3 regions of the Gottfriedia sp. NPDC057948 genome follow, and region 3 is predicted to be linked to each of the others. Evidence: riboswitches for the same ligand, from Rfam matches in the RefSeq annotation. Region 3 holds a riboswitch; each other region holds the start of a gene.

Region 1 (3,286 bases), on a different contig from region 3:
ATTGTTTTTCTCCTTCGTATCGAATTTATATCTTCTTTAATCGTAATAGAAATACTGATAAAAAACTAGGCGAACTAAACAAAAACGCTCCTTATCATGTTTATATAAAAATGAAATTCAATTTATTAGGAGCTTGAAAAAGAAAGAATTTTAGAATTTAATAATACATATTTTATATTTTTTGTAGGGGGGATCGTATTGCAACTAATTCTTTCGTGGATTAAAGACGCGCCATATAAAGGGAAATCTGTAGATAAAGACAACAATGCCTTAAATGGTTACTTCTTAGCAGAACAAAAGAAAAAGAATTTTGTTAAAGTATACTCAAATGGCCACCTTATGACCTGTTATAAGTTCCCAAAAATAAAAATACCATTTAAGTCAAAAATGCATAGTTGGGAGAATCTTTCGTTCTGTGGGTATGTGGTAATGAAGCGAATTTTTGTTAAAATATTATTACTTTTATGAGGTTTTAAATAGAGTTTATTTAAAGAATTAAATGAGATAAGGTGTGGATTAATTTTGAAAAAAGAACAAAAGGCTCTTTTTAAAGAAATTGAAAATATTCAAGTAAAGTCTATGAGAGAATCGCCTTCGTGCCAAGCTTTTAAGACATTGTCTTATCTTTAGAAACTAAAAATATCTACTATTATAGAGTTGCCATTCACAGACTTAGAAAATCTAATTTTTTGAATTCTAGGTTGGTAGTCTTAATTTTTGTCTGTCTAAAAACTGAAAAAAACCTAAATTAAAACCTTTTGGGTTTGGTGGTTTGACAGTTTCGTTCATAAGAAATGATAAAACAGTAAGTCAATAATAGATAATTTTTTAAAAAAACAGAATTATCTTGACAATTATTGAATGGATTGATATGGTTATAAAAAAAATATTTCTTATCCAGAGAGGTGGAGGGACTGGCCCTTTGAAGCCTCAGCAACAGGTCTGCTTAAGTAGACACTGTGCTAATTCCAGCGGGTGATAACCTGATAGATGAGAGCTTCCGTTTTTATTTGTCAGTAGCGCACTCTTTTTTAGAGTGCGTTTTTGTTTTTTCTGGATAGTAACTAAAGGAGAGTAGTAATGGGGAACAAAAATGGGCAAGAATTTCAAAGGAACATGCAAGCACGTCATTTAGTCATGCTATCACTTGGTGGGGTGATTGGAACTGGCTTATTCTTAAGCTCGGGCTACACTATTCAACAAGCTGGCCCGTTTGGAACAATACTATCCTATCTGATTGGTGCGCTAGTGGTTTATCTAGTTATGCTATGTTTAGGAGAGCTTTCCGTACATATGCCTGAAACGGGCTCATTTCACAGTTATGCAGTTAAATACATTGGACCGGGTACAGGGTATACAGTAGCCTGGTTGTATTGGTTAACTTGGACTGTTGCTTTAGGTTCTGAATTTACAGCCGCAGGATTACTTATGAAGCGATGGTTTCCATCGATTAATGTTTGGATATGGAGTGCTATTTTTGCTATTTTGATCTTTGTATTAAATGTCATGACTGTTAAATTTTTCGCCGAATCCGAATTTTGGTTTTCATCGATAAAGGTTATAGCTATTGTGATTTTTATTGTTTTAGGAGCAGCGGCAATGCTAGGGTTTCTTCCGATGAGTCATTCAAAAGCAGCACCATTATTTTCTAATTTTACAAGTGGAGGTTTATTTCCTCATGGTGCTACGGGTATTATAACAACGATGCTTGCGGTTAATTTTGCTTTTTCGGGAACAGAATTAATAGGCATTGCAGCGGGAGAAACCGCGAACCCGGAAAAAATGATACCGAAGGCCATTCGAACTACTCTGTGGAGATTGATCATCTTTTTTGTAGGAACGATTTTTGTTTTATCTGCATTATTGCCTATTTCCGATGCTGGTGTATTAGAGAGCCCTTTTGTTGCAGTTCTAGAACGAATTGGGGTGCCATATTCAGCTGACATAATGAATTTCGTTATCTTAACAGCTATTTTATCTGCGGCAAACTCAGGCCTTTATGCCTCTTCTAGAATGCTTTGGTCGCTTGCTAATAAGAATACGATATCTCCGATTTTCGGAAAAATGACGAAGCAAGGTGTTCCAATCAACGCCGTCATTTTCAGCATGGTGGGTGGAGCTTTGGCTTTGCTCTCAAGTATTTGTGCACCAGATACTGTCTATATCGTACTTGTTTCCATTTCAGGTCTAGCAGTAGTTGTAGTTTGGATGAGTATTAGTGCTTCCCAGTTCCTATTTCGCAGACAATTTTTGAAAGAAGGAAATTCTGAAAAGGACTTGATTTATCGGACACCACTGTATCCATTAGTACCAATTGCTTCTTTTATCCTTTGTCTGGCATCGTGTATAGGAATTGCATTCGATCCAACACAGAGAATTGCCTTATATTGCGGCATACCGTTTATTTTGTTTTGCTATGGAAGTTATTATCTAACAAAAAATTTTAAAAAGAGGGGCGTAGATTATGTCGAACAAAGTCAATCCAATTGATGCTATATTATCCCAACATCCCATTATGCTTCTTGACGGAGCATTAGCTACAGAATTGGAGGCGCATGGATGTAATTTGGACGATCCCCTTTGGTCGGCACGTGTGTTACTAGAAAATCCGGAACTGATTTATCAGGTTCATTCGGACTATTTTCGTGCTGGTGCGGACTGTGCCATAACAGCAAGCTATCAAGCTACTATTAGTGGTTTATCCGCGCGTGGAATACAAGAACAGGAAGCTTTGGAATTAATTAAGAGAACGGTGTTACTTGCAAGAAGGGCAAGAGATGATTTTTGGAAGGAAAATAAGCAAACGAATAGGCCTAAACCATTGGTTGTTGCATCGGTTGGGCCGTACGGGGCTTACCTTGCAGATGGTTCAGAGTATGTAGGCAATTATGGTGTGACAGATAAAACATTAGCAGACTTTCACCGTTTAAGAATGTCAGCGTTAATAGAAGCAGGTGCAGATCTATTGGCATTTGAAACGATCCCTTCCTTGCAAGAAGCAAGAGTATTAGATATATTATTACGTGAGTATCCAGAAACATATGCGTGGCTTTCCTTTTCATTAAAAAATGAGAAAGAGATTAGTGAAGGTGTGAAACTCGTAGAGTGTGCAAGAGTTTTTGAGAAAAGTGAACAAATTGTAGCGATAGGCATCAATTGTGCGCCAGTAACCGTTGTGACTGGTGCAATACAAGAGTTGAGGGCAAACACAAAAAAACCGATTATTGTTTATCCAAACTCTGGTGAAACTTATAATCCAGAAACAAAAACATGGCATGGTCATGAA
Region 2 (3,286 bases), on a different contig from region 3:
TTTGTATAATCAATTACTTCATTTGCGCCTAAAGCCCTTACCAATTCTAAATTTGATGTACTACATAATGCGGTAACTTCTGTACCAAAATATTTAGCTAACTGAATTGCATATGTTCCAACACTTCCTGAAGCACCATAAATAAGTACTTTTTGTCCATTTTGAATAATACTTCTCCTTAGAAAGTGTAATGCAGTAAGCGCCCCAACAGGTACAGCTGCAGCTTGCTCAAAGGACATATTTATTGGTTTTTTAGCTAGAACACCTTCTTTATGTAAAGAGATATATTCAGCATTAGCTCCAAAAGTAAATCCACTATATCCAAAAACTTGATCACCTGTTTTAAAATTTCTTACGTTTTTGCCAACTGTGACTATTTCTCCAGCAAGCTCACAACCTGGTATTTGATTTTTCGGCTTAGTGAGGCCAAACATAAGTCGTGAAGGTAGCCAATACATAAAAGGAAAATCGGAGCTTCGAAGTTTTACATCTCCTGCGGTTACAGTTGTTGCGTGTATTTTAATTAATACCTCATCATCTTTTATTTTTGGTTTTTCAACTTCTGTTATTTGAAGAACTTCTGGTGGACCATATTTTGTACATATAATCGCTTTCATAGGTTCCTCCATTACAAACTTTAATTGAGTCATTTAAACCTATGAAAAATGATTTTTAAGTATACCTATATGTAGAAAAAACAGTGTGCATCTAACTAAACAAAAAAGACTGAATATAGCATATGCCATATTCAGCCTTAATCATTTATTATAGACCTGCATCAGTTTTTAAAACTTCTGCTTTATCAGTACGCTCCCAAGGAAGATCGATATCTGTACGGCCAAAGTGACCATAAGCAGCAGTTTGTTTGTAAATTGGACGACGTAGGTCAAGCATTTTAATAATTCCAGCTGGACGTAGGTCGAAGTTGTTGCGAATTACTTCAACTAATTTTTCTTCTGAAACTTTACCTGTACCAAAAGTATCAATAGCGATTGAAACTGGTTTAGCTACACCAATTGCATATGCTAATTGAACTTCAGCTTTATCAGCTAAGCCAGCAGCTACGATGTTTTTCGCAACGTAACGTGCAGCGTAAGCAGCAGAACGGTCAACTTTAGTTGCATCTTTACCAGAGAATGCGCCACCACCGTGACGAGCATATCCACCGTAAGTATCAACAATAATTTTACGACCTGTTAAACCAGCATCCCCTTGAGGTCCACCGATAACGAAACGACCTGTTGGGTTGATAAAGAATTTTGTGTTTTCATCAATTAACTCAGCTGGTACCACTGGTTTAATTACAAGTTCTTTAATATCATTTTCAATTTGAGCTTGAGTAGCTTCTGGACCATGTTGTGTTGATACAACAATTGCATCAATACGAACTGGTTTGTTGTTCTCATCATACTCAACTGTTACTTGAGTTTTTCCGTCTGGACGTAAGTAAGAAACTGTTTCATTTTTTCTAACTTCAGTTAAACGGCGAGCAATTTTGTGAGATAATGAAATTGGAAGTGGCATTAATTCAGGTGTTTCATTAACAGCAAAACCGAACATTAAACCTTGGTCTCCTGCACCGATTGCTTCAATTTCTTCATCTGTCATGCTACCTTCACGAGCTTCTAACGCTTGGTCTACACCTAGAGCGATATCTGCTGATTGCTCATCGATAGAAGTTAAAACTGCACATGTATCTGCATCAAATCCGTATTTTGCACGGTCATAACCGATTTCACGGATTGTTTCGCGAACGATTTTTGGGATATCTACATAAGTAGAAGTTGTAATTTCACCTGCAACAAGTACTAAACCTGTTGTAACTGAAGTTTCCGCTGCTACACGAGCATTCGGATCATTTGCTAAAATTGCATCAAGAATTGAATCTGAGATTTGGTCACAGATTTTATCTGGATGTCCTTCTGTAACTGATTCTGAAGTAAATAAACGACGTTGTGACATTGAGTCCCCTCCTAAATTGAATGTGACGGATCTCTTTTTTCTCAACATAAGAATAAAAAGTTTGTTCCTATTCCTATGTTTCCCATTTAAGATAAAGATAACTCAGTGTAAATTACGAAATTGCCACTGTATTTAAGTTTTGAGCAAAAAAAAAGCCTTCCTCTTATCAAATATTACATGAGGAAAGGGTTCTTGGTTATTTGCCTTTCGCTCTTATCGTCCAAGACATAAAAAAGTCTTGCATCAGGTTCAGCACCTTTCACTAAAAGTGAGGTTGCTGGGCTTCGTAGGGCCTGTATCCCTCCACCTACTCGGGATAAGAGAGTATCCGTATGAAAAGTATCATATTAAAATTTCACTTTCTTGTCAACAATTTTCATCATAACTTAAACATAATTCTACAATAACTTTATCTCTACATTCATTTCTATTTAATGGGAAATTACTAATTATTATACTTACATTTAATAACTTACATCATTTGATAAGTAAAGTTTACTCAAATTTATTTTTTAATCAAATTCATAACACATTTTGCCAACTAATAGTATACACTATTAAAATAAATGTGTTATACTATTTATCGAGATACCTACATGGCAGACAAATTATATTTAAAGGATGGTATTAGTATATGAAGACAGTTGATGTAAACTTTGAATTAAACGAATTACTTACTAGTAATCAAGTGTATAACCAACTAAGCGTTTCTGAGTTAGTTGAAAAAGTCCTAACAAGACAAGAAGGAATTTTAACGTCAACAGGAGCAGTTAGCGTTTCAACAGGCAAATATACTGGACGTTCACCTAAAGATAAATTTATTGTTCAAGAGGCATCTGTTGAAAATTTAATCGATTGGGGTTCAGTAAATCAACCAATCTCTGCTGACGTATTCGAAAAATTATATAGCAAAGTACTTAATTACTTAAAAGATCGTAACGAATTATTCTTATTTAAAGGATTTGCTGGTGCTGACACGGAGTATCGTTTACCAATCCAAGTAATTAACGAATTTGCATGGCACAACTTATTTGCTCATCAATTATTTATTCGCCCAACTGAGCAAGAGCTTCAAACTCATGAAGCAGAATTTACAATTGTTTCTGCTCCAACATTTAAAGCAGACCCAGTAGTTGATGGAACAAATTCAGAGGCATTTGTTATTGTATCATTTGAAAAGAAAATTATCTTAATTGGTGGTACGGAATATGCTGGAGAAATGAAAAAATCTATTTTCTCAATCATGAATTTCCTATTACCACAAAATAATGTTTTACCAATGCACTGTTCTGCTAACGTAGGTAGCGAAGGCGATGTAGCATTA
Region 3 (3,286 bases):
TGCCCAGTGAATATTGAAGATCAAAGAAAAGTTATCATTGTCGAAGGTACTACTGATAAGAGAAAGATACAGACGATTATAAAGGAGCCTGTAGATATTATCTGTACGAATGGTACAGTTGGTACTTCAAAGCTAGATGAGCTTGCTGAAATGTTAGATTTAAGAGAAATTTATGTGTTAGTAGATGCAGATGAGGCTGGTGAAAAGCTTAGAAGACTGTTAAAAAGAGAATTTCCACAGGCAGAGCATCTGTACATTGATAGAAGTTATCGAGAAGTGGCAACAGCTCCGAGTCAACATTTAGCTAGTGTATTATTAGGGGCGGATATTTTAGTATTTACAGATTATTTACGTACAAATTAAAGAGGATTAAAGATCATGCAGCAATGGACAAAGAATGAAATAATGCAAAGAATTCAATCAAAAGAGACGACAGTTATTTATATTTATACCGCAATGTGTGGTACATGCCAAGTAGCTTCTAAAATGCTAGAAATTGTAAATGAGATTCTGCCAAATTTACCTATAAGCAAGGTGAATATTAATGAAATAGTGGAAGAAGCTCAAAACTGGAAGGTTGAAAGTGTACCTTGTTTACTTATTTTTGAAAATGGGGAAATGAAACAAAAAATCTACGCTTTCCAGTCAGTACCATATTTACATGAATTGTTAAAAAAATATAATTTATATATTAAACGATGAGTGCATACTGAATGTTGCACTCTTTTTATTTGGCTTAAAATATTTCCTGATATTAGACATATTTCTCGGGAAATGAGTTGAATGCTGTAGAAATAAAATTAAAATATAGATTTTTATCAAAGTAAATGTCGAGCGAAATATAAAGAATACACCTCTTATCTATGAGAAAATAAGATTAAAGAATCCAAGAAGAGGTGTTTATTATGGAAATCAAGGAGTGGATTGGACAAGCTAGAAACTTATTTATAAAAAAAGAATATTTACAAATTATTTTGCCCATCGAAGAAAGAATTGTAGAATTTAACTGTCTAAATGAAAAATTATTTATAAAGTTAAGTAAAAAGGCTCCTTTTATAGAGATAATTGATCGTTCGATTCCGCAACTTAGAGTTAATTTTTCGAAAGATGGATGGGAATATTTAAATTCAGGTTCGCAAAGATTAGGACTTTTATTAAAACTGAAAGATGCTTCTTTTGAAGGGAACTATCGATTATTACTACTAATGGAAACGATTTTTCAATATACAAGTGTTGAAAACGAAAAAAAACTTTTAGAAAATTGTTGACAACTAGTGTCTAACTTTGTAGAATTGGACTTACGTTAAAGAAATTACGTTAAACAACTTAATAGATCGTAAGATTACTCTTATCGAGAGAGGTGGAGGGACTGTGCCCTATGAAACCCAGCAACCGTCAATGAGATCGTCATTGAAATGGTGCTAATTCCTGCAAAGCATGTGCTTTGAGAGATGAGAGAAAGGAATACTTTTTGTATGTTAAACCTTTCTGCTCATATGAGTTGAAAGGTTTTTTTATTTTTACGAGACTAAAAAAGTACTTACTTACAAAAAATTGAAAGATGAGTTGTTAGAATGTTTTGAAAGGAGAACGAATGTATGATTCAAATAAATAATGTAAGTAAAATATACAAAGGTAAAAAGGGCACAGTTACCGCAGTACAAAATGTTTCGTTAACTATTGAAGCAGGTGAAATCTTTGGCATGATCGGATATAGCGGCGCAGGGAAAAGTACGCTATTACGTATGCTAAATGGGCTTGAGACACCTACATCAGGTGAAGTGGTTATTAATGGTCAATCGATTTCGAAATGTTCATCTAGTCAATTAAGAAAAGCAAGACAGAAAATAGGAATGATTTTTCAACATTTTAATTTATTGTGGTCCAGAACAGTATTAGAAAATATACTTTTCCCACTTGAAATTGCTAAAGTTTCAAGAAAGGAAAGCATTGATCGTGCGAAAGAATTAATCAAACTTGTAGGTCTTGAAGGTAGAGAGAATGCTTATCCTTCTGAACTTAGTGGAGGTCAAAAGCAACGCGTTGGAATTGCAAGAGCACTTGCTAATAACCCAGATGTTCTTTTATGCGATGAAGCGACTTCTGCATTAGATCCAGAGACAACAGATTCAATATTAGCTTTACTGACAAATATTAATAAACAGCTAGGTATTACAATTATCCTGATTACTCATGAAATGCATGTTATACAAAAGATATGCCAACGAGTAGCTGTAATGGAAAACGGAAATGTAGTAGAAGAAGGCCATGTTGTTGATGTATTTACTCGTCCTAAACAAGCAATTACAAAGAAATTTGTAACGCAAATCAAAGGCAATGATGAAGACAGTGAAGTAATTTCTGAAGGTGATGGGAAGGATAATACTTACAAGCTAACCTTTAAAAATGGTCAAGCAGATCAGCCGCATATATCTGAGGTTGTTAAGCACTTTGATATAGAGATTAACATTTTACAAGGAAAAATTGTTCAAACTGCTGAAGGCTCTTATGGGACAATGAAGATTCAACTTGTTGGAGACATAAATAACATCAAAGAAGCAATTGCTTACTTAGAATCAAAACAAGTTGAAGTGGAGGTAGCATAAGATGACACAACTTTTTCCGAATGTTGATTGGGATGCAATGCTTTTAGCTACTCAAGAAACATTATTCATGACAGTAATAGCTGCGCTTGCAACGTTCATTTTTGGACTAATAATAGGTTTATTCTTATTTTTAACTAGTAAAGACCAGTTACTTGAAAATAAATTTTTTAATACAATCCTAGCAGCGTTTGTAAATATTTTTCGTTCAATACCGTTTATCATTTTAATTATTTTATTAATTCCATTTACGATCTTTATACTTGGCTCTATGCTTGGAGCAAAAGCAGCATTACCTGCATTAATTATTGGTGCTGCACCATTCTATGCAAGGATGGTCGAAATCGGATTACGTGAAATTGATAAAGGTGTAATCGAAGCTGCAAGAGCAATGGGAGCTAGTACCTTTACAATCATCCTAAAAGTATTAATTCCAGAAGCATTACCAGCAATTATTTCAGGCTTAACTGTTACTACAATCGCAATTGTTGGTTATACAGCAATGGCTGGTGTAGTAGGTGGTGGTGGACTTGGTAACTTAGCATTTATGGAAGGATACCAACGTTCTAATAACCAAGTAACGCTTGTTGCGACAGTAATTATTTTATTAATCGTATTCATTCTTCAATTTATTGGTGATTTAGTAACAACAAAAATAGATAAAAGAGCTTAATCATATAAGG

What was found. A riboswitch is a leader RNA that binds a small molecule or an ion and turns the genes downstream of it on or off. The one in region 3 is predicted to bind S-adenosylmethionine.
Region 1: linked by a shared signal. The riboswitch ahead of mmuP (S-methylmethionine permease) and the one ahead of ACFVRR_RS06520 (methionine ABC transporter ATP-binding protein) in region 3 are both predicted to bind S-adenosylmethionine.
Region 2: linked by a shared signal. The riboswitch ahead of metK (methionine adenosyltransferase) and the one ahead of ACFVRR_RS06520 (methionine ABC transporter ATP-binding protein) in region 3 are both predicted to bind S-adenosylmethionine.

The regions. Positions count from the first base shown of each region.
Region 1 is NZ_JBHVPN010000006.1:145,320-148,605, reverse strand. It holds gene ACFVRR_RS12330 (hypothetical protein) at 1-2, opposite strand, end outside; gene ACFVRR_RS12325 (hypothetical protein) at 199-468, shown strand; SAM riboswitch class I at 891-997, shown strand; gene mmuP (S-methylmethionine permease) at 1,081-2,490, shown strand; gene mmuM (homocysteine S-methyltransferase) at 2,465-3,286, shown strand, end outside.
Region 2 is NZ_JBHVPN010000005.1:180,405-183,690, forward strand. It holds gene ACFVRR_RS11250 (NAD(P)-dependent alcohol dehydrogenase) at 1-617, opposite strand, end outside; gene metK (methionine adenosyltransferase) at 766-1,962, opposite strand; SAM riboswitch class I at 2,173-2,285, opposite strand; gene pckA (phosphoenolpyruvate carboxykinase (ATP)) at 2,597-3,286, shown strand, end outside.
Region 3 is NZ_JBHVPN010000002.1:541,019-544,304, forward strand. It holds gene ACFVRR_RS06505 (ribonuclease M5) at 13-363, shown strand; gene ACFVRR_RS06510 (thioredoxin family protein) at 379-702, shown strand; gene ACFVRR_RS06515 (hypothetical protein) at 906-1,268, shown strand; SAM riboswitch class I at 1,346-1,458, shown strand; gene ACFVRR_RS06520 (methionine ABC transporter ATP-binding protein) at 1,599-2,606, shown strand; gene ACFVRR_RS06525 (methionine ABC transporter permease) at 2,608-3,276, shown strand.